Regions from separate parts of the Nocardia sp. PE-7 genome, predicted to be linked through region 1. Evidence: riboswitches for the same ligand, from Rfam matches in the RefSeq annotation. Region 1 holds a riboswitch; each other region holds the start of a gene.

Region 1 (7,307 bases):
CTGTCGCCACCCCGATCACGGCGACGACCACATAGGCGTCACGCCAGCCCAGGTGCTGGCCGAGCCAGGTCGCGCCGGGCACACCGATCACATTCGCCACACTGAGCCCGAGCATCACCGCGGCGACCGCCTTGGCTCGCTGTCCGACGGGCGCGAGCGTGGCCGCCGCCAGCGAGGCGACACCGAAGTACGCGCCGTGCGGCAGACCGGACACGAACCGGGCGAGCACGAGCGTGCCGAAGGTCGGCGCGAGCACCGTCCCGATATTGCCGACGGTGAACGCGACCATCAACGCGATGAGCAATTTCTTGCGCGCCACCCGGGCGCACAACGCGGCGATCAGCGGCGCACCGACCACCACACCCAGCGCGTACGCCGACACCGCGTGCCCGGCCGACGGCTCGGAGATATCGAAAGCCCGCGCGATATCGGGCAGCAACCCCATGGTCACGAACTCGGTGGTGCCGATCCCGAATCCACCCAGCGCCAGCGCGAGCATCGCCGGGACATGCCAGCTGGTGCGTGGCACATCGAGGCGATCGGGAGCTGCGATGGAAGAAGTCACGCTTCCATGCAACGGCCACGGGTACCCGTTCGCTACCCGAGCAGAGCGTGAGTTACCCCACCCCACAGAAAACGCCCGCACCGGATTCGGTGCGGGCGCCTTCACAGCCGTGCGGGTTCGCGGTCGCGAACCGGGGCTACATCACTTCAGTGCGCGAGCCAGGTTCGCATCGAGCGCGCCGAGGAATTCCTCGGTGCTCAGGTAACCCTGGTCGCCGCCGACGAGCGCGGCGAGGTCCTTGGTCATCTGACCGCCCTCGACGGTCTTGATGACCACATCCTCGAGCGCCTGCGCGAAGCCGATCACCTCGGGGGTGTTGTCCAGCTTGCCGCGGTGTTCGAGGCCGCGGGTCCAGGCGAAGATCGACGCGATCGGGTTGGTCGAGGTCGGCTTGCCCTGCTGGTGCTGGCGGTAGTGCCGGGTGACCGTGCCGTGCGCGGCCTCGGCCTCACAGGTCTTGCCGTCCGGGGTGAGCAGCACCGAGGTCATCAGGCCGAGCGAACCGAAGCCCTGGGCCACGGTGTCGGACTGCACGTCGCCGTCGTAGTTCTTGCAGGCCCAGACGTAGCCGCCCTCCCATTTCATGGAGGAGGCGACCATGTCGTCGATCAGGCGGTGCTCGTAGGTGAGACCCGCCGCGTCGAACTCGGCCTTGAACTCGGCGTCGAAGACTTCCTCGAAGGTGTCCTTGAACATGCCGTCGTAGGCCTTGAGGATGGTGTTCTTCGTGGAGAGGTACACCGGGTAGTTCTGCTGCAGGCCGTAGTTGAACGAGGCCCGCGCGAAGTCCTCGATGGACTTCTTGAAGTTGTACATACCCATGACGACGCCGCCGTCTTCGGGCATCTTCACGACCTCGTGCACGATCGGCTCGCTGCCGTCTTCCGGCGTGAAGGTCAGCGTGACGGTGCCCGCCTCGTAGACCTTGAAGTCGGTGGCGCGGTACTGGTCGCCGAAAGCGTGACGGCCGATGATGATCGGCTTGGTCCAGCCGGGCACCAAGCGGGGCACATTGGAGATGATGATCGGCGCGCGGAAGATGGTGCCACCCAGAATGTTTCGGATGGTGCCGTTGGGCGAGCGCCACATCTTCTTGAGGCCGAATTCTTTCACCCGCGCTTCGTCGGGGGTGATGGTGGCGCATTTCACGCCGACGCCGTACTTCTTGATGGCATTGGCCGCGTCGACGGTGACCTGGTCGTCTGTCTTGTCGCGGTACTCGATGCCGAGGTCGTAGTACTCGAGGTTCACGTCGAGATAGGGATGGATCAGCTTGTCCTTGATGAACTGCCAGATGATCCGGGTCATCTCGTCGCCGTCGAGTTCTACAACGGTGCCTTCAACCTTGATCTTGGACATGGATCTTCGTGTCCTCCTCGGTGGGTGCCCTTATTGCACGGCTAGGCGAACACGCTTGTGAGCGGACCCCAGCAGTTCCAACAGACAACGTATATGCCCCGCGTTGTCTGCGGGACGTGTGGTGCAAACAAGACGAGCGTACTGCTGTCCCCCACCTCACCGCGATGGGAGGGCCCGCTGTGCGGGACTCCTCGAAGCTACTCCGCCCCGACCGCGTGCCGGCGCCCGATCGGGCCTTGACCGGCTACTGAGTAGTAACACGGCGGGGCCCGCGCACCGAGGAACGGTGACGCGGGCCCGGTCGAGCAGGTCAGACCGCGATCGGTACGGCGGCCGCGTGCTCGTCGCCTTCGATCAGATTCTCCGGCTTGTCGCGGATCATTACCGCGATCACCACGGCGGCGGCGAGGAAGAAGCCGGCGCCGATATAGAACGCGACGTCGTAGCTGTAGATCGAGGCGCGCTCGATCAGGTGGTCGACGGTGGGGTTGTCGGTGACGTAGTTCTCGGCGGCCTGGACCGAGAGGGTGGTCAGCAGCGCGGTGCCGACGGCACCACCGACCTGCTGGGCGGCATTGAGCAGGGCGCTGGCGACGCCGGAGTCCTCGGCGTCGACCTGATGCAGCGCGACGGCCTGCATCCCGACGAACAGCGGGCCCATGCCGAGCGCCATCAACAACTGCGCCGGCAGCACGCTCAGCGCGTACCCGTCGCCATAGCTCAGTTGCGCCAGCCACAGCAGCCCGACGACGCCGAGCAACGCACCGACCACCATCAGCGGGCGCGGCCCGAACTTGGGCATCAACGAACTGGTGATGCCCGCCGCGATCCCGATGCCCACCGGGAACGGCAGGAACGCGATGCCTGCCTTCAGCGGCGAATAGCCGAGGGTGTTCTGGTAGTAGAAGCTCAGGAACAAGAACATGGCGAACATCGCGATCGGGATGAGCAGCGCGGCCAGCAAGGCGCCGCCTCGATTGATCTCACCCGGAATTCGCAAGGGCAGCAGCGGATTCGCCGAGCGCGCCTCGATGAGGACGAACGCGATGAGCAAGGCGAAGCCCGCCCCGAGCAGGCCGAGGGTGCTGCCCGCCAGCCACCCGTGTTCGGCGGCGCGACTGAATCCGTAGACGATCGACACCAAGCCGAATGTCACGGTGACGGCGCCGGGCAGGTCGTAGCCGCCGGTCCTGGGCACCGGGATATCGCGCGCGATCACCGCCACCGCACCGGCCACCGCGATGAGCGCGATCGGCGTATTCATCAACAGCGTCCACCGCCACGACGCGAACTCGGTGAGCGCACCACCCACGATCAGCCCGAACGCGATACCACCCGCGGTGATACCCGCGAACACCGCGAACGCGCGGGCCCGCTCCTGCACATCGGTGAAGATCACCGACAGCAGCGACAGGGCCGCGGGGGCGAGCAGCGCGGCGAACGCACCCTGCAGACCTCGGCCGATGAACAACTGCGGGCCGGTCTGCGCGAGCCCCGCCAGCGCCGACGCGGCGGCGAAGCCGACCAGACCGACCAGGAAGATCCGGCGTCGGCCCAGATAGTCGGCCATCCGGCCGCCGAGCAGCAGCAGCCCGCCGAAGATGAGCGTGTACGCGGTGAGCGCCCACTGTTTGTCGCCGTCGCTGATCCCCAGGTCACGCTGGGCGTACGGCAGGGCGATCGTGATCACGGTGGCGTCGAGCACCACCATCAGCTGGGCGGCGGAGAGCACGACCAACGCCCACCATCGCATCGAATTCTGTTGTTGATCAACATGTTTCGTCAATACCTCGGTGCCGGTCACCAGGACTCCTCGTCGCTCGATTGGCGTGGACCAATCCTGGCACTCCGAGACAATTGGCGTCAAGAGAAAAATGTCTGAATGCGCCAATTGGCCTACTTGGACAGATAAAGCCGCCGACACGGTAGGCTGAGAGCATGCTGGACTCGACCACTCCGATCAGCGCCGACCGGACGACCGAACCGGCTGCCGACGCGCCGCTGGGCCTGCGCGAGCGCAAGAAGCTCCAGACCAAGGCCGCGATCGTGGCGGTCGGGCTCGAGCTGTGCGACAGCCAAGGGTTCGACGCGACGACGGTCGAGCAGATCGCCGCGGGCGCCGACGTGTCCCCGCGCACCGTCAACCGGTACTTCGCGCTCAAGGAAGACATCGTGCTGGCCCCGATCGACGACTTCGGGGCCTCCGTCGCCGTCGCGCTGCGCTCCCAGCCGAACACCGGCAACGAACTCCAGGCACTGTGTGGCGCCTACCTGACGGTGGTCCAGGCCGAGGCGGACGCGGACGGCATCCGGTTCATCCGCCAGTTCCTGCAGATGCAGCGGATCATGCGCACCAGCCAGTCGGTCAACGCGCGCGCGCTGGAATACGCCGAGAAGAAGAACGTCGCGGTGTGCACCGAGCTCGCGCAACGGATGGGCACGTCACCGGAGGACTTCACGGTGAAGCTGGTGGCCGGCATCTGGCAGATGCTCTGCCATATCTCGGTCGCCGATACCGAACAGGCACTGCTGAGCGGATCACCGGCGGTAGCCGTTCGGGTCACCCGCGACGCCGTGCTGCGCGCCTACCACGGCTTGCGGCAGGTCTGTGGCGCACCGGTGGACGACACGCCAGGCTTCGGCACACCGTCCGACGAGTGATCTTCGGCGGGAAATGCGGGGGAAGTTTCCGCCCGCGGGAGATCTCCGGTTAACATGACGGCAAGGTCATGAGTACCAGCGCCAAGCCCCGGCTCGCTGGTCGGCAACCCTCCAGCTGCGGTGGGGTGCTCCGGGTGATGACCGGGCTCTCGAAAGTCGAGGGCAAGCGCGCACTGCAGGAGGCCCCCATGTGTTGTTGCCAGTCGATCCGACCCAGTTGACGAGATCCCCCCGGCTGACACCCTTTGGAGCACGACATGACTGACTCTTCCCTGCCCGAGAACTGGTCCTTCGAGACCAAGCAGGTCCACGCGGGCCAGGCACCCGACGCCGCCACCGGCGCGCGCGCACTGCCGATCTACCAGACCACTTCGTACGCGTTCCGCGACACCGATCACGCCGCCGCGCTGTTCGGTCTCGCCGAGCCGGGCAACATCTACACCCGGATCATGAACCCCACCCAGGACGCGGTGGAGCAGCGCGTGGCCGCGCTCGAAGGCGGCGTCGCGGCGCTGCTGCTGGCCTCGGGCCAGGCCGCGGAGACCTACGCGATCCTGAACCTGGCGAGCGCGGGCGACCACATCGTGTCCAGCCCGCACCTCTACGGCGGCACCTACAACCTCTTCCACTACTCGCTGCCCAAGCTGGGGATCACGGTCTCGTTCGTCGAGGACCCCGATGACCTCGAGCAGTGGAAGGCCGCGATCCAGCCGAACACCAAGGCGTTCTACGGCGAGACCATCGCCAACCCGAGCAGCGCGGTGTTCGACATCCCCGGTATCGCCGGTGTCGCGCACGCGAACGGCATTCCGCTGATCGTGGACAACACCGTCGCCACCCCGTACCTGATCCAGCCGCTGGCCCACGGCGCCGACATCGTCGTGCATTCGGCGACGAAGTACCTGGGTGGGCACGGCGCGGCCGTGGCGGGCGTGATCGTCGACGGCGGCGCGTTCGACTGGACGGTGCGCGACGCCGACGGCAACGCGCGCTTCCCCGGCTTCACCGAGCCCGATCCGAGCTACCACGGCGCGGTGTTCGCCGATCTGGGCGCGCCCGCGTTCGCGCTCAAGGCGCGGGTGCAGTTGCTGCGCGATCTGGGCGCTGCGGTGTCGCCGTTCAACGCGTTCCTCATCGCGCAGGGCATCGAGACCTTGAGCCTGCGGGTCGAGCGACATGTCAGCAATGCCGAGACGGTCGCGAAGTTCGTCGCCGAGCAGCCGGGCGTCGACGCGGTGTTCTACGCGGGCCTCGAGTCCTCGCCCTGGCACGCGCGGGCCAAGGAGCTGGCGCCCAAGGGTGCGGGCGCGATCGTGGCATTCGAGCTGGCGGGCGGCGTCGACGCGGGCAAGAAGTTCGTGGACGCGCTCAGCCTGCACAGCCATGTAGCTAACATCGGTGATGTGCGTTCACTCGTGATTCACCCGGCGTCGACCACGCACTCGCAGTTGACGCCCGAAGAGCAGCTGGCGGCCGGCGTCACGCCCGGCCTGGTCAGGCTCGCGGTGGGCATCGAGGGAATCGACGACATTCTGGCCGATCTGCGGGCCGGGTTCGCGGCGGCGACGACGTGACCGTGAGCACCGAATCGCCGATCGCCCGACCCGGAACCGGGGTGGCCCTGCTGCCACCGCCGGACGGGCGCGTCGGCGTGGTCGCCATCGGGGATGTGGCGCTGGAGAACGGCGCCGTCGTCCCCGATGTGCGGCTGGCGGTGCAACGGTGGGGCGAGCTCTCGCCCACGCTGGACAATGTGGTGCTCGTCGAACACGCGCTCACCGGCGACTCCCATGTCGTCGGTGGGCCCGACGGGGCGCCCGGCTGGTGGGAGGGCATGGTCGGGCCCGGCGCGCCGATCGACACCGACGAGTGGTGTGTGATCGCGACCAACGTGCTGGGCGGCTGCAAGGGCAGCACCGGCCCGTCCTCGCTCGCCTCCGACGGAAAGCCTTGGGGCGCACGGTTTCCCGAGCTGAATATCCGTGACCAGGTGAAAGCCGAAGCACAGTTGTTCGAGGTGCTCGGGATCGAGCGGCTCGGCGCTGTGGTCGGCGGCTCGATGGGCGGCATGCGGGTGCTCGAGTGGATCATCGGCCTGCCGGAGCGGGTCAGCGCCGCGCTCGTGCTGGCCGTCGGCGCCCGCGCCACCGCCGATCAGATCGGCACCCAGACCACTCAGATGGCCGTCATCACGGCCGATCCCGACTGGCAGGGCGGCGACTATCACGGCACCGGCCGCGCGCCGATGACCGGCATGGGCCTGGCCCGGCGCATCGCGCACCTGACCTACCGCACCGAGGGCGAACTCGACCACCGCTTCACCAACAAGCCCCAGGGCGACGAAGACCCGTGGACCGGTGGGCGCTACGCGGTGCAGAGCTACCTCGAGCACCAGGCCGACAAGCTGGTCCAGCGGTTCGATCCGGCCACCTATGTGCTGCTCAGCGAGGCCATGAACCGCCACGATGTGGGTCGCGGGCGCGGCGGCGTCGCTGCCGCGCTGGCCTCGACATCGGTGCCGTGCGTGGTCGGCGGGGTCGACTCGGATCGCCTGTACCCCCTCAACACTCAGGCCGAGCTGGCCGAAGGTCTGCCCGGCTGCGCGGGGCTCGAGGTCGTGCATTCACGCGACGGGCACGACGGGTTCCTCACCGAGGCCGCCGCGGTGTCGAAGTTGCTCACCGAGACGATGCGCCTCGCGCGGGAGAACCGCTGACCTTCA
Region 2 (7,307 bases), 660 kb from region 1:
GATGGCTGGGTGGTTCGGCTTGACGAGGAGGTGGTCGTCTGCGGTTCTGGCGACGAATTGTCTTCGGCGAGAGTGCCGATCACAGATAGGCCGACTACACCCCCCACACCGATCCCGACCACCAAAGGCCAGCGACGCTTCTTTGCCCGCTGCCTCGGCGGACGAGCCCATGGATCAGATGGCTGAATCGGTCCAGTCACGGTTCCCCTAAGGATTCGGACTATCTCCGCGGCTTCATCGCGACGGATCCGACTCCCGTTCCCCGATCCACCAGTGGTCAACCGCAAGATTACTCGACCTGGATTCGCCAACTATCCCGGCCGCCGATACACCATTTCCCTCTCCCCAAACGGGTGCCGCGACCGACGCAATCGCGCGATCCGCCCCTTTTCGATACGTGTTCCCACTGGTGAGGCCTGATCGCACGACCACGGTGGGTCTTGCATTCAGCCGATCAGGCAGGGGGCCGCGCCGTCGGGGGAAGCGGTGAGGGGGCGAGTTTCGGGGGTGGGGTTCCAGTGGCCGTCGGTGACGGCGTATTCCCAGGTGGGGCCGTTGGTGACCAACGTGGAGACCGCTTCGATCAGGCGGTCTACGTCGGCGGCCGTGGTGCCGAGGCCGATGCTGGCGCGGAGAGCGGCATCGAGACCGAGGCTCGCGAGCAGCGGGTGGGCGCAGAAACGGCCGTCGCGGACGCCGATGGCGTGTTCGGCGGAGAGGTAGGCGGCGACCTTACCGGGGGCGTGGTCGGCGACGGTGAAAGCGACGATGCCGACGCAATCGGGGCTGTCGGACCAGATGCTGACCAGGTCGACGCCTGCGATCGCGGACAAACCGTCGCGCAGACGGTCCGCCAGAAAGCGTTCGTGCGCAACGAGTTCGGCGGGGTCGATCGCGGCGAGCGCGTCGCACGCGGCGGCAATAGCGGCCGCGCCCAGAACATTCGGCGAACCGGCCTCGTGCCGCTGCGGCGCGCAAGCCCATTCGACCTCCGACACACCGACACTGCGCACCGCACCGCCGCCCGCCAGGTACGGCTCACCCTGGTCCAGCCAGTCGCGTCGGCCGACCAGCACGCCCGAACCGAACGGCGCGTACAGCTTGTGCCCGGAGAAGGCGAGATAGTCGATCCCGCTCTCGCGCAGGGAGATCCGCCGATGGGGGGCCAGCTGCGCGGCATCGACGAGGATGCGCGCACCGCACAGGTGAGCGATGGTCGCGAGGCGCTCCAGCGGCAGCACCTCACCGGTGACATTGGAGGCCCCGGTCACCGCGAGCAGCGCGGCGGGCTTGCTGCACAGCTCGGCGACGACTCGCTGAATCGTCTCCTCGACGGTGGCGGCGGCCCGCACCACCCGGCGACCGTGCGCGGTCCACGGCAGGAAGTTGGCGTGGTGCTCGATATCGAGCACCACGGTCTCCCCCGGCACGCATCCGGCCAGCAGGTTCAGCGAATCGGTGGTGTTGCGGGTGAACACGACGACCTGGTCGTCGTCGGCGTCGAGGAACCGGGCGACCGCGCCACGGGAAGCCTCGTAGCACTCGGTCGAGATCCGCGAGGCGTAGCCCGCACCCCGGTGCACGCTGGCGTAGTACGGCAGCAACTGCGAAATACGGTCGGTGACCTGCTTCAATGCCGGCGCACTCGCGGCGTAGTCGAAGTTGGCGTAGGAGCTGGTGCCGCCTTGAACGAGCGGAACCCGCAGGTCGGCACCGGAAACGGCGGCGATGGCACAGGTGGGGTCGATTACAGCAGTCATGACGAAATCCCGTCGGCTCAGGGACCCGCTCCAAAAGAGGTGGCCCGCGCTTGCCGCGCCCAATTCGGACGTCGGCCTGGTCGTCACCCGGAGCACCCCACCGCGGAGGAGGGTTGCCGACCAGCAAGCCGGGGCTGAACGCTGGTACTCGTGACCTGAAATGAGAGTGACAGACGACCGCCGGACCTGTCAACCACCTTTCGTCGACCGCGCGCCGAGTCGCCGCCCTCTAGACCCGACACGCCGAGTTAGCCGCACGCTGACGCGATTCGCAGGATTGCCCGGAGTTGCCTGCTCACACCCATTTCTCAACCATCTACACACCCCATGGTGGAGTAACCGAATGATTGGGAACCTCCACCATTTGCTAGAGTTCCCTCTCATGTCCACGAACACGAACTCCGTCCGCGGCCTGCCGCGCTACCCGGTGTACGCGCTCGGACGGCTCACCAAGGCGCTGCACGCCGAGATCGACGTCCCGTTGCGCGATCATTGGGTGCTCACCTTCATCTCCGAGAACGCCGACCTGACGCAGAAGAAAGTGGGCGACGCGCTCGGTATCGACCGCAGTGAAGTCGTCCGCCTGATAGACGCGCTGGAACGCGCCGAACTGGTCGAACGCACCCGCGACGGCAAGGATCGCCGCAAATACCGGCTGCGGATCACCGAGGCGGGGCGCAAGCAGTGCAAACGCACCGACAAGCTGATCGCCGAGGCCACCGCGCGCGTGCTGGGACGCCTGGACGAAGAAGAACAACGGACGCTGCACCGGCTGGCGATCACCGCCCTCGGCGAGATGCCGGAATCGCCGTCGTGAACAGCGCCGACGGCACGCGCTTCCCTGCCGTCCGGCAATACCCGCACCGAGTACCGTTGGCATCTGGTGACCATCCCGTTTGCCCTCCGGTAACCCGTTCATGAAACAACAGACACCACCGATGGGGGTCAACCGATGAGAGGTGGACTGAGCACGATGCTCGAGCCACGCACTGAGGTAGCGGCGGTTCTTCGCGACCCGCTGCTGCGCGCCGATCTCGCCGCACCGCCGCGCACCCTGGTCGACATCCTGACCAGCACCGCCCTCGCCCACCCTGACGCACCGGCCGTCGACGACGGCACCGTCGTGCTCAGCTACATGGAACTGATCGCCGCGATCGAGGCCAGGATGGCCGAGCTCACCGAGGCGGGCGTGCGACCGGGCGACCGGGTGGGCGTACGGATGCCGTCGGGCAGCGCCGAGCTCTACGTGACGATTCTGGCCGTGCTCTACTGCGGCGCGGCCTACGTGCCCGTCGACGCCGACGACCCGCAGGAGCGAGCCAAACTCGTCTTCGGCGAGGCGCGGGTGAGCGCGATCGCCACCGGCGACGGCATCGAGTCGGCCACCACGGCTACGGGCGAACACGACTGGAACACCCTGCCCACCCCCGCCGACGACGCGTGGATCATCTTCACCTCCGGCTCCACCGGCACCCCCAAGGGCGTGGCGGTCACCCATCGCAACGCCGCCGCCTTCGTCGACGCCGAAGCCCGCCTGTTCCTGCAGAAGGCCCCGATCAGTCCCGGCGACCGCGTGCTGGCCGGACTCTCGGTGGCCTTCGACGCCTCCTGCGAGGAAATGTGGCTGGCCTGGCGCAACGGCGCCTGCCTCGTCCCCGCCCCGCGCGACCTGGTGCGCACCGGCGCCGACCTCGGCCCGTGGTTGATGCGCCGCGAGATCAGCATCGTCTCCACGGTGCCCACGCTGGCCGCGACCTGGCCCGCCGAAGCGCTGGAATCGGTGCGGCTGTTGATCTTCGGCGGCGAAGCGGTGCCCCCGGAACTGGCCGAACGGCTCGCCGGCGCCGACCGCGAAGTGTGGAACACCTACGGCCCCACCGAGGCGACCGTCGTCGCCTGCGCCGCCCTGCTCACCGGCGAGATGCCCGTTCGGATCGGCCTGCCCCTCGACGGCTGGGATCTGGCTGTCGTCGACCCCCAGGGCAACCCGGTGGCCGAAGGCGAGACCGGTGAACTCGTGATCGGCGGCGTCGGTCTCGCCCGCTATCTCGATCCCGCCAAGGACGCCGAGAAGTACGCCCCGCTGCCCTCGCTCGGCTGGGAACGCGCTTATCGCAGTGGCGATTTGGTCCGCAACGACTACCAGGGCCTGATCTTCCTCGGCCGCGCCGACGACCAGATCAAGATCGGCGGCCGTCGCATCGAGCTCGGCGAGCTCGACAATGCGCTACAGCACCTGCCCGGTGTCAGCGGTGCTGCTGCCGCGATCCGAACCACCAAGGCGGGCAACAAGATCCTCGTCGGCTACCTCACCGGCGCCGGTCCCGATTTCGACGTGAAGAAGGCCAGAGAGATTCTGGCCGAACAACTTCCGGCGCCGCTGGTGCCGCGCCTGGCGATCGTCGCCGATTTGCCTACGCGCACCTCCGGCAAGGTCGACCGCGACGCGCTGCCGTGGCCGCTGCCGAGCACCGACGAACCCGCCGAGACAGGGCTGTCGGGCACGGCGGCCTGGGTGGCGAGTCTGTGGGACGCGATCCTGGGCGCCGAACCCACCGACCTCGATGCGGAATTCTTCGATCTGGGCGGCGGTTCGCTCTCGGCGGCCCAACTCGTCGGCGCGTTGCGTGAGCGGTACCCACACGTCACCGTCGCCGATCTCTACGACCACCCGCGACTCGGCTCGCTGGTCGAGCTCCTCGACGGCAGCGCCCCGGTCGCGGCCGTCGACGTGCGCGTCGTCGAACCGACACCGCTGCGCGCGCAGATCACCCAGGTACTCGCCACGATTCCGCTGACCACCCTCACCGGATTGCAGTGGGTCACCTGGCTGACCGTGGTCTCGGGCATCGCGGGTTGGTCGGGTTCGCTGCCGTGGCTGCCGCGCCTGTCGTGGTGGTGGATCCTGCTGGCGTTCGTGCTGTTCATCTCGCCGATCGGCCGGATGACGATCTGCGTGGTCGGTGCGAGAATCCTGCTCGCCGGGCTGCGTCCCGGTTCCTATCCCCGCGGGTCGTCCGTGCACTTACGCCTGTGGGCCGCTGTCCGCCTGTCCGAAGCCAGTGGCGCCGAAAGTCTTTCCGGCGCACCACTGATGGTCCCGTTCGCGCGGGCACTCGGCGCCAAGATCGGCAAGGGCGTCGACCTGCACAGCCTCCCCCCGGTCACCGGCATGCTCGAACTCGGCGACGGCGCCAGCGTGGAACCCGAAGTGGACCTGTCCGGCTACTGGGTCGACGGCGACATCGTGCACATCGGCGCCATCACCATCGGTGACGGCGCGGTGATCGGCGCCCGCTCGATCCTGTTGCCCGGCACCAAGATCGGCAAGAAGGCCGAGATCGCGCCCGGCTCCGCGGTATCGGGCAAGGTCAAGGGCGAACAGGAATGGGCCGGCTCGCCCGCCACCAAGACCGGCAAGGCGCCGCGCCGCTGGCCCGACCACTCCCCCGAACGCGCCAGGCACTGGCTGGTCGTATTCGGTCTGTCGTCGATGGTGCTGGCCGCGATGCCCGTGTTCGGCCTCGCCGTCGGCGGCACTTTCATCGCCTGGTGGGTCCGCGAGGAGACCACCATCAGCGCCGCCGCCCTGCGCGGTTTCGCCATCCTGCCGCTGGCCACTCTGCTCAGTCTCGGCGTCTACGCCGTGGCCACCGTGATCGCGGTGCGCCTGCTCAGCATCGGTCTGCGCGAGGGCTACCACCCCGTGCGCAGCCGCACCGGCTGGCAGGTGTGGGCCACCGAGCGTCTGCTCGACTCCGCCCGCACCTTCCTGTTCCCGCTCTACGCCAGCCTGCTCACCCCGGTCTGGCTGCGGTTGCTCGGCGCGAAGATCGGCAAGAACGTCGAGGCGTCGACCGTGCTGATGCTGCCCAAGTTCACCGTGATCTCCGACGGCGCGTTCCTGGCCGACGACACCATGATCGGCAGCTACGAACTCGGCGGCGGCTGGCTGCGCATCGGCGAATCCAAGGTCGGCAAGCGGGCCTTCCTCGGCAATTCGGGGATGACCGCGCCCGGTCGGCGCGTGCCCAAGAACGGCCTCGTCGCGGTGCTCTCGGCCGCTCCGAACAAGGCGAAGGCGGGCTCGTCGTGGCTGGGCAGTCCGCCGGTGCGGTTGCGTCGCGCGACCGAGTCCAGTGACACCTCGCGCACCTTCGATCCGCCGCTGCGGTTGAAGCTGGCGCGGGCCTTCGTGGAGACGTGCCGCTTGATCCCGGTGATGGTGACCTTCGCCATCGGACTCGGGGTACTGCTCGTGCTCGCCCTGATCGCCCAGCACACCGACTACCTGGTCGCGGCTCTCGTCTCGGGCCTGGTCCTGATGGCCGCGGGCGCGCTGGCGGGGACCATCGCCGTGGCGGCGAAGTGGTTGATCGTCGGGCGAATTCGCGCGATCGAATACCCGCTGTGGAGCTCGTTCGTGTGGCGCAACGAGGTCTCCGACGCCTTCGTCGAGACCGTCGCGGCGCCGTGGTTCGCGCGTGCCGCGACGGGTACTCCCGTCATGAATCTGTGGCTGCGCGGACTCGGTGCCAAGATCGGCCGCGGGGTATGGTGCGAGTCCTATTGGCTACCGGAGGCGGACCTGGTGACACTCGGTGACGGCGCGACCGTGGAGCGCGGCTGCGTGGTGCAAACGCACCTGTTCCACGACCGAATCATGTCCATGGACACGGTGACCCTCGAAGCGGGCGCCACCCTCGGACCGCACTGCGTCGCCCTGCCCGCCGCGCACATCGGCGCGGGCGCCACCATCGGACCGGCGTCGCTGGTTATGCGCGGCGATGTGGTTCCGCCCTCGACTCGCTGGTGGGGCAACCCCATCTCGCACTGGACCGATCCTGCCGTGACGCGGGAGTCGAGGCAGCGCGGAGCCGCCTGATGCGGAGCAAGTTCTACGAGGAACCCATCGATGCCTACCTGCCGCAGAACGGCAATCGCGGCTATCGCGTGTCCCGCTACGAGTTGGAGCTGAGCTACAAACCGGCCAGCAACCGGCTCGCCGGGCGCGCGGTGATCATCGCGGTCACCACGACGGTGCGGCCGTGGTTCACCCTCGACATGTCGCAGGCGCTGATGGTGTCGAAGGTGCTCGTGAACGGGTCGAAGGCGGTGAAATTCGTCCATCAGCAGGGCAAGCTCGCGCTCACGCCACAGCAGAAGATCCCCGCCGGTGGCGTTCTCGAGATCACCGTCCACTACGCGGGCACCCCCAAGCCGGTGCGCGGGCCGTGGGGCGAGGTCGGCTGGGAAGAACTCACCGAGGGTGCGCTGGTCGCGAGTCAGCCCAACGGCGCGGCCTCTTGGTTCCCGTGCGACGACCACCCGAGTTCCAAAGCGTCCTACCGGATTTCGATCACCACCGACAGCCCGTTCCTCGCACTGGCCAACGGCACCCTGCTCAGCAAACAGCCCAAGGCCAGCCAGACCACCTGGGTGTACGAGATGGCCGAGCCGATGGCGAGCTATCTGGCGACGATCCAGATCGGCGGCTATCGCAAGTACCGGGTCGGCGCCGCAGGCGAACCGGTGCCGATGCACGCT
Region 3 (7,307 bases), 1.4 Mb from region 1:
TTCACTGCGCCGTAACCGAGCTTCTGATTCAGCTTGGCCAGCAGGCGAATTCGCCGGGAACTTCGCGCGAAGTATGCCTCCGGGTCGTGAAGGCCCAGCTGGACGTAACGCACCTTGGACAGCGCCGAGGTGCGCTGGACGAATATGCGCGCGTGAGCCACTTCGTCCCAGGTGAAACGACCGGACTGGCGATGGTCGAGTCCGTCGTTGCTCAATACCAGTTCCGGTCGACGCCAGATCAGTCGGCCGACGAAGACGAGCCCGGCGCCGAGTCCGAGCGGTATGCACAGCACCCCTGCGATGAGCGGCACCAACGGTGCATCATCGGACAACACGATCCAAACGCCGAGCGCGACGAACACGGCCGAAAGCGCGATCATCGCCATCGAACGCGGGATCGACGGGTAATAGAACGTCGCAGGCTGCGCGACTCCCCCAGCAGTCATGGTCGCAGTGTAAATCCTTGACAGCGAACGGCTTTGGTCGTCGAACCCGGAGCTAGCTCAGGGCGTGGTCGAGGTCGCCGAGGAGATCCTCGAGGTCTTCCAGGCCGACCGAGATGCGGACTACGCCGTCGGACAAGCCGATCGAGGCACGGCCTTCCGGGCCCATGGCTCGGTGGGTGGTGGTGGCGGGGTGGGTGATCATGGTTTTGGCGTCGCCGAGGTTGTTGGAGATGTCGATGATGCGGAGGCGGTTGAGGACCTCGAAGGCTCGCTTCTTGCCGTCGTCGCCGTTGAGGGCGAAGGTGACGACTGTGCCGCCGCCGGTCATCTGTTCCTTGGCGAGGGCGTGCTGTGGATGTGATTCCAGGAAGGGGTATTTCACCCAGTCGATCGAGTTCTTGGTCTCCAGGAACTCGGCCACTCGCAGGGCCGACTCGGTGGAGTGGCGGACGCGCAACGGCATGGTTTCCAGGCCTTTGAGCAAGGTCCAGGCGTTGAAGGGGCTCAGGGCCGGGCCCGTGTGGCGCATCAGGGTTTTGACGGGGCCGTCGATGTAGTCCTTGGCGCCGAGGATGGCGCCGCCGAGGACGCGGCCCTGGCCGTCGATGTGCTTGGTGCCGGAGTAGACGACCACATCGGCGCCGAGCTCGAAGCCGCGCTGGAGCAGGGGGGTGGCGAAGACGTTGTCCAGCACCACCTTCGCGCCCGCGGCGTGGGCGAGCTCGGTGACCTTGCGGACGTCGACGAGGGTCTGCATCGGGTTGGCGGGGGTCTCGAAGAAGACGGCCTGGGTGGGGACGGAGAGAGCCTGTTCCCACTGGTCGAGGTCGTCACCGTCGACGAAGACGGTTTCGATGCCCCAGCGCGGGAGGATCTCGTTGCAGACCACGAAACAGGAACCGAACAGGCTGCGGGCGGCGACGAGACGGTCGCCCGCCTTCAGCAGCGCGCCGAGCGCGGTGAACACCGCCGACATGCCGGATGCGGTCGCGAAGGCCGCTTCGGCGCCGTCGAGCAGGCGGATGCGTTCCTCGAACATCGCCACGGTCGGGTTGCCGAAGCGGGAGTAGACGAAGTGCTCGACGTCGCCGGTGAACGCGGCTTCGGCGGCTTCGGCGTTCTCGTAGACGAAACCCGAGGTCAGATACAGCGCCTCGGACGTCTCGTCGAAACCGGAACGGCGCAGGCCACCGCGCACGCCGAGCGTGCCCGGACCGACGCCCTCTGGCAGTGGCTTGTCGAACGAACCACCGGTGATCATGCTTTTCTCCTTATGCCTGACGCCACGGCAGGCCGACCGCGCGCCAACCGGTGCTGCCGCGCTGACCGAACGCGTCGGGACCACCTTCGAAACCGTCGAGCACGTTGTAGGACGGTGCCACGCCCGCCGCCGTCGCCAGGTTCGCCGCGTGCGCGGAACGCTGACCGGAGCGACACAGGAACACCACCGGTGCGTCGTCGGGGCGACCGGCGAGTGCCTTCTCCAGCTGCACGCCGAACTCCGGGTTGCGCGTGCCGGTGCCGTCGACCCATTCGATGAAATGGGCCGGGCGTTCGATGGAGCTGGTGTCGGGGATGCCGATGTTCGCCCACTCGCCTTCGGTGCGCACGTCGATCAGGACGGCGCCGGGGTGCTCGGTGAGCAGCTCCCACGCCTTCTCAGGGGTGATGTCGCCGGCGTAAGTCATGTCGATCCTCCTGCGTGAATCCGCTCTTGCCGTGCCGGAAGTCCCCGAACACACGGCCAGGTCGTCACCCGGAGCACCCCACCGCGGAGGAGGGTTGCCGACCAGCGAGCCGGGGCTTGACGCTGGCACTCATGACCTTGCGATCTGAGATTGCCTCGGCACAGGTCACCGTGTCAAACGATTCAGAAAGTGCACACCAGCCACGCGCCGTCGACGCTGGTCAGTTTCCAGTTGATCGTGGCCGGTTTGCCGTCGACCACCACGGTCGCGTCGATTTTCGCGCGGTCGCCGTTCACGGTCGCGTTCTCGAAACCCTTGCCGTCGATCGTGACAGCCGATTTCGGGCCACCCAGCCGTTCACCGAGGCCGGAGGACTCTTCGTCGAAGCCGGGGCAGGCCACACCGGTCGGTGGACGCAGGTCGCTGCGCGAGCGGGCGTCGATATAGTTGGTGACGGCGGCCGCGAGACGGTCGGCCTCTGTGACATTTTTCTCAGCGGGCGAGAGCAGTCCGCCCGCCACGATGCCGATGAGCACGATGATCGCGATCACCGCGGCCGCGACGAACGGGACGATGGAACGCTTGTCGGTCTGATCCACCACTACGGGCTGGTCATCCGAGCCTGTTTGCTCCTCGTTCATTGGGTGCCGTAGCGCGGAAGCGCGGTCATCCATGACCGGCAGGAGCACGACAAGTTGATGCCTGGCGCGCCCAGCGCTACTCCTCCTTTCGGAAAGTCAGTTTACGAACAAGCATGTTAATTTGTGAGGCATGAGCGAGGTGGTGAAGCGGGCTTTCAAGTACCGGTTTCGCCCGACCCCGGAGCAAGCCGCTGAGTTGGAACGAACCTTCGGATGTGTACGCAAGGTATACAACCTCGCGCTCGAAGCCCGGACTGCCGCGTGGCAGCGGGGCGAGCGGGTCAACTACAACGCCACGTCGGCGATGCTGACCGAATGGAAACGCGGCGAAGACCTCGCCTACTTAGGTGAGGTTTCGTCGGTGCCGTTGCAGCAGTCGTTGCGGCACCTGCAAGCCGCGTTCGCCAGCTTTTGGGCCAAACGGGCGAGGTATCCGCGCTTCAAATCCCGTAAGAAGTCCAGGCCCAGTGCCGAGTACACCCGGTCAGGGTTCCGATGGAGTAACGGGAAACTGACCTTGGCGAAGATGAGCGAACCGCTCGATATCGTCTGGTCGCGCGGGCTGCCCGGCGATCCCTCCTCGGTGACGGTGTCGCGAGACGCGGCCGGGCGCTGGTTCGTGTCCTTGCTGTGCGAGGACCCCACGGTGGGATCGCTGCCTCGCACCGATCAGACGGTCGGGATCGACGCCGGGCTGACTCATTTGCTCACCCTGTCGAGCGGCGAGAAGATCACCAACCCGCGCCACGAACGCGCTGACCGTGCCCGATTGGCGAAAGCTCAGCGCAACTTGTCCCGCAAGGAGAAGGGCTCAGCCAACCGAGCCAAGGCTCGGCGCAAAGTCGCTCGCGTCCACGCTCGCATCGCCGACCGCAGACGCGACTACCTGCACAAGATCACTACTCGGCTCGTGCGTGAGAACCAAACGCTCGTGATCGAGGACTTGACCGTCCGCAACATGATCCGAGATCACTCGCTCGCGCGAGCGATCTCGGATGCGTCGTGGTCGAATTTCCGGTCGATGCTGGAGTACAAAGCCAACTGGTACGGCCGCGAAGTGGTTGCAATAGATCGCTGGTATCCCTCGTCGAAGCTGTGCTCGGCGTGTGGTGTCCTGCGGAACAAGATGCCGCTCGAGGTGCGTGGATGGGTGTGTGGTTGCGGTGTCCGACATGATCGGGATGTGAACGCCGCGAAGAATATTTTGGCCGCCGGGCTGGCGGTGACAGTCTGTGGAGATGGTGTGAGACCTCAACGGAACCCTCCGGGCGGGCAGTCGTCGATGAAGCAGAAAACCCGACCCGCGAGGGTGGGGATCCCGGTTCTTCATGGCCAGGACGATGTCAAGCTGTAATCCTGACAGGAAAAACAACCGTGCGGGCAGCCACACCGCGCCCCTGGATGCCATATGCGTCGCAGCTAGAATCACACGTGATTGCGGCCTGCTGCCGCAACTCGGCAGCTGCCGGTAAGCCGAAACGGCGACTTAGCCTAAGCTAAGTTGACGCCGTCAAATCAGTTCTCGACCAAAGGGTGCGCGTAGAAATGACCGAACAGAGTGCAGCGACTCGCCCACTTCGCATTGCGATCGTGGGTGCGGGACCGGCCGGTATCTACGCCGCCGACGCGTTGATGAAGTCCGATGCCGACGTGAGCATCGACCTCTACGAGCGCATGCCCGCGCCCTTCGGCCTGATCCGCTACGGCGTCGCCCCCGACCACCCGCGCATCAAGGGCATCATCACCGCCCTGCACAAGGTCCTCGACAAGGACCAGGTCCGCCTGCTCGGCAACATCGACTACGGCACCGACATCACCCTCGACGACCTGCGCCAGTTCTACGACGCGGTCATCTTCTCCACCGGCGCCAACGCCGACCGCGCCCTGGCCATCCCCGGCATCGACCTCGACGGCTCCTACGGTGCCGCCGACTTCGTGTCCTGGTACGACGGCCACCCCGACGTCCCGCGTTCGTGGCCCCTCGAGGCCGAGAAGGTCGCCGTGCTCGGCGTCGGCAACGTCGCTCTCGACGTCGCGCGCGTGCTCGCCAAGACCGGTGACGAACTGCTGCCGACCGAGATCCCGCCGAACGTCTACGAGGGACTCAAGGGCAACAAGGCCCTCGAGGTCCACGTGTTCGGTCGTCGCGGCCCCGCGCAGGCCAAGTTCACGCCCCTCGAGCTGCGCGAACTGGATCACTCGCCGACGATCGAGGTCATCGTCAACCCCGAGGACATCGACTACGACGAGGGCTCCGAAGCCGCGCGCCGTAACTCCAAGCAGGTCGACATGGTCGCCAACACCTTGGAGCAGTGGGCCATCCGCGATCACGGCGACCGCCCGCACAAGCTGTTCCTGCACTTCTTCGAGTCGCCCTCGGAGATCATCGGCGCCGACGGCAAGGTCGTGGGCCTGAAGACCGAACGCACCCAGCTCGACGGCACCGGCAACGTCAAGGGCACCGGCAACTTCACCGACTGGGACATCCAGGCCGTGTACCGCGCCGTCGGCTACCTCTCGCAGAACGTCACCCAGCTGCCGTTCGACGATCAGGCGGGCACGGTGCCCAACGAGGCCGGTCGCGTGATCTCCGACGACACCGCCGAAGGCGACGCCCGCTTCATGCCCGCCACCTACGTGACCGGCTGGATCAAGCGCGGCCCGGTCGGCCTCATCGGCCACACCAAGGGCGACGCCAACGAGACCATCGCCTGCCTGCTCGACGACGCCAAGGGCTTCGCCCCCGCGCCGAAGCCCGAGCTCGACGCCGTCACCGAGTTCCTCGAGGGCAAGGGCATTCCGTTCACCACCTGGGCGGGCTGGTACCGCCTCGACGCCCACGAGCGCGCCCTCGGCGAACCCGAAGGCCGTGAGCGCGTGAAGGTCGTCGAGCGCGAGGACATGCTCCGCGCGTCCGAGCCCAACAAGGCCTGAGCTGCCGCCGTTCCCGAGATAGGGCATTCTGTACAAGTGTTCGATGCCCACGTCCACATCATCGATCCGCGGTTTCCGCTGATCGAGAACGAAGGCTATCTCCCCGAGCCCTACGTGATCGATGATTATCGAAAGCGTATGGCGCACTTCGAGGTTCGCGGCGGTGCTGTCGTCAGCGCGTCTTTCCAAGGCGCTGATCAGACGTACCTGAAGGCAGCACTGTCCGCGCTCGGTCCCGACTGGGTCGGCGTGACCCGACTCGATCTCGATGCCACCGACGACGAGATCCTCGAGCTGGACCGAGCCGGCGTGCGAGCCCTGCGGTTCAATCTCAAGCGCGCCGCCGCCGACATCACCGAGATGACGTTGCAGGCGTTGCGCGCGCACGAACTGGCGGGTTGGCACGTCGAGCTCTACATCGACGGTCAGATGTTGGCCTCGCTGCAACCGGTGATCTCGAAGCTGCCCGCGCTCTCGATCGACCATCTCGGCATGTCCGAGGAGGGTCTGCCGTACCTGCTCGACCTGGTCGACCGCGGCGCGAGGGTGAAGGCGACCGGATTCGGGCGGGTCGAGATGGATGTGGCCGAGACCCTGCGCCGCATCCACACGGTCAACCCGGGTGCGTTGATGTTCGGCAGCGATCTGCCCGGCACGCGCGCCGGCAGGCCGTTCGAGGAGCGCGATGTGGACCTGATCTGCCAGGTGGTGGGCGCGGATATGCACGCGGTACTCGAGGACAACGCCCGCGAGTTCTACCGGCTGCCCGCGGTGCGCCGCGAGCCGGTGCCGCTCCCGCGCGCCGAGAACCCGACCATCCCGATCCCGCGCAACCAACTGCCCGGCGCGGACGAGCACACCCGCCCGCTGCCGGTGATCGAATAGGTCAGCTCACCATCGCGCCGGTGAGCCATACGCCGGCGGCGATCAGCGCGCCGAACAGCTCGACCAGCATCGACAGGCCGACGCCCTTGAGCGCGTGCATCGTCGCGGGCCACGCCAGGTCGTTGGTCTTCAAGCGGTACAGCTCGGCCAGGTAGACGCCGAGCACGAAGCCGATGAACAGGCCGACGATCGGGATCACGAAGAAGCCGACGATGCCGAGCACCCCACCGACCAGCAGCGCACGGTTCGACACCCCGGCTTCGCGCATCCGCTTTCCCGGCCAGGTGTACTTCACGACGCCGGAGAGCACCAGCGCGACGGTCGCGACCGCGAGCACCGTCCAGGCCGTCGCGCCGCCGGTCATGAACGCCCACACCGCGATCGCCGCGAAGATGAGGATCACCCCCGGCAGAATCGGAACGATCACGCCGACGATGCCGACCAGAATGACGAGGCCGACAAGGACCTCACCCCACACGCCCACTACCGGGTCCTCCCGTTGCCGCGCCGAGTCGCGCTCGTGCGAATTCTCGCCCATGCTCTACCCGAGCCGCCACCCCAGCGCTATTGTCAATGTGTCAATACCGTTCGACAACGAACTGAGGTCACCGCGTGAGCACGGAGTCCACCGCCAAGCAGGGGCCCCTTGCGGGCATCAAGGTCATCGAGTTGGCAGGCATCGGGCCTGGCCCGCACGCCGCGCTACTACTGGC

What was found. A riboswitch is a leader RNA that binds a small molecule or an ion and turns the genes downstream of it on or off. The one in region 1 is predicted to bind S-adenosylmethionine.
Region 2: linked by a shared signal. The riboswitch ahead of QX204_RS33980 (aminotransferase class V-fold PLP-dependent enzyme) and the one ahead of QX204_RS02965 (bifunctional o-acetylhomoserine/o-acetylserine sulfhydrylase) in region 1 are both predicted to bind S-adenosylmethionine.
Region 3: linked by a shared signal. The riboswitch ahead of QX204_RS30570 (rhodanese-like domain-containing protein) and the one ahead of QX204_RS02965 (bifunctional o-acetylhomoserine/o-acetylserine sulfhydrylase) in region 1 are both predicted to bind S-adenosylmethionine.

The regions. Positions count from the first base shown of each region.
Region 1 is NZ_CP129614.1:650,650-657,956, reverse strand. It holds gene QX204_RS02985 (MFS transporter) at 1-553, opposite strand, end outside; gene QX204_RS02980 (NADP-dependent isocitrate dehydrogenase) at 707-1,924, opposite strand; gene QX204_RS02975 (MFS transporter) at 2,235-3,728, opposite strand; gene QX204_RS02970 (TetR family transcriptional regulator) at 3,863-4,585, shown strand; SAM riboswitch class IV at 4,650-4,760, shown strand; gene QX204_RS02965 (bifunctional o-acetylhomoserine/o-acetylserine sulfhydrylase) at 4,843-6,159, shown strand; gene QX204_RS02960 (homoserine O-acetyltransferase MetX) at 6,156-7,301, shown strand; gene QX204_RS02955 (TetR/AcrR family transcriptional regulator) at 7,305-7,307, opposite strand, start outside.
Region 2 is NZ_CP129614.1:7,275,767-7,283,073, reverse strand. It holds gene QX204_RS33980 (aminotransferase class V-fold PLP-dependent enzyme) at 447-1,760, opposite strand; SAM riboswitch class IV at 1,802-1,916, opposite strand; gene QX204_RS33975 (MarR family winged helix-turn-helix transcriptional regulator) at 2,143-2,577, shown strand; gene QX204_RS33970 (Pls/PosA family non-ribosomal peptide synthetase) at 2,734-6,645, shown strand; gene QX204_RS33965 (M1 family metallopeptidase) at 6,645-7,307, shown strand, end outside.
Region 3 is NZ_CP129614.1:6,523,748-6,531,054, forward strand. It holds gene QX204_RS30560 (STM3941 family protein) at 1-446, opposite strand, end outside; gene QX204_RS30565 (O-succinylhomoserine sulfhydrylase) at 499-1,707, opposite strand; gene QX204_RS30570 (rhodanese-like domain-containing protein) at 1,718-2,134, opposite strand; SAM riboswitch class IV at 2,152-2,271, opposite strand; gene QX204_RS30575 (Rv0361 family membrane protein) at 2,317-2,733, opposite strand; gene QX204_RS30580 (RNA-guided endonuclease InsQ/TnpB family protein) at 2,906-4,129, shown strand; gene QX204_RS30585 (FAD-dependent oxidoreductase) at 4,321-5,709, shown strand; gene QX204_RS30590 (amidohydrolase family protein) at 5,746-6,594, shown strand; gene QX204_RS30595 (DUF456 domain-containing protein) at 6,596-7,078, opposite strand; gene QX204_RS30600 (CaiB/BaiF CoA transferase family protein) at 7,207-7,307, shown strand, end outside.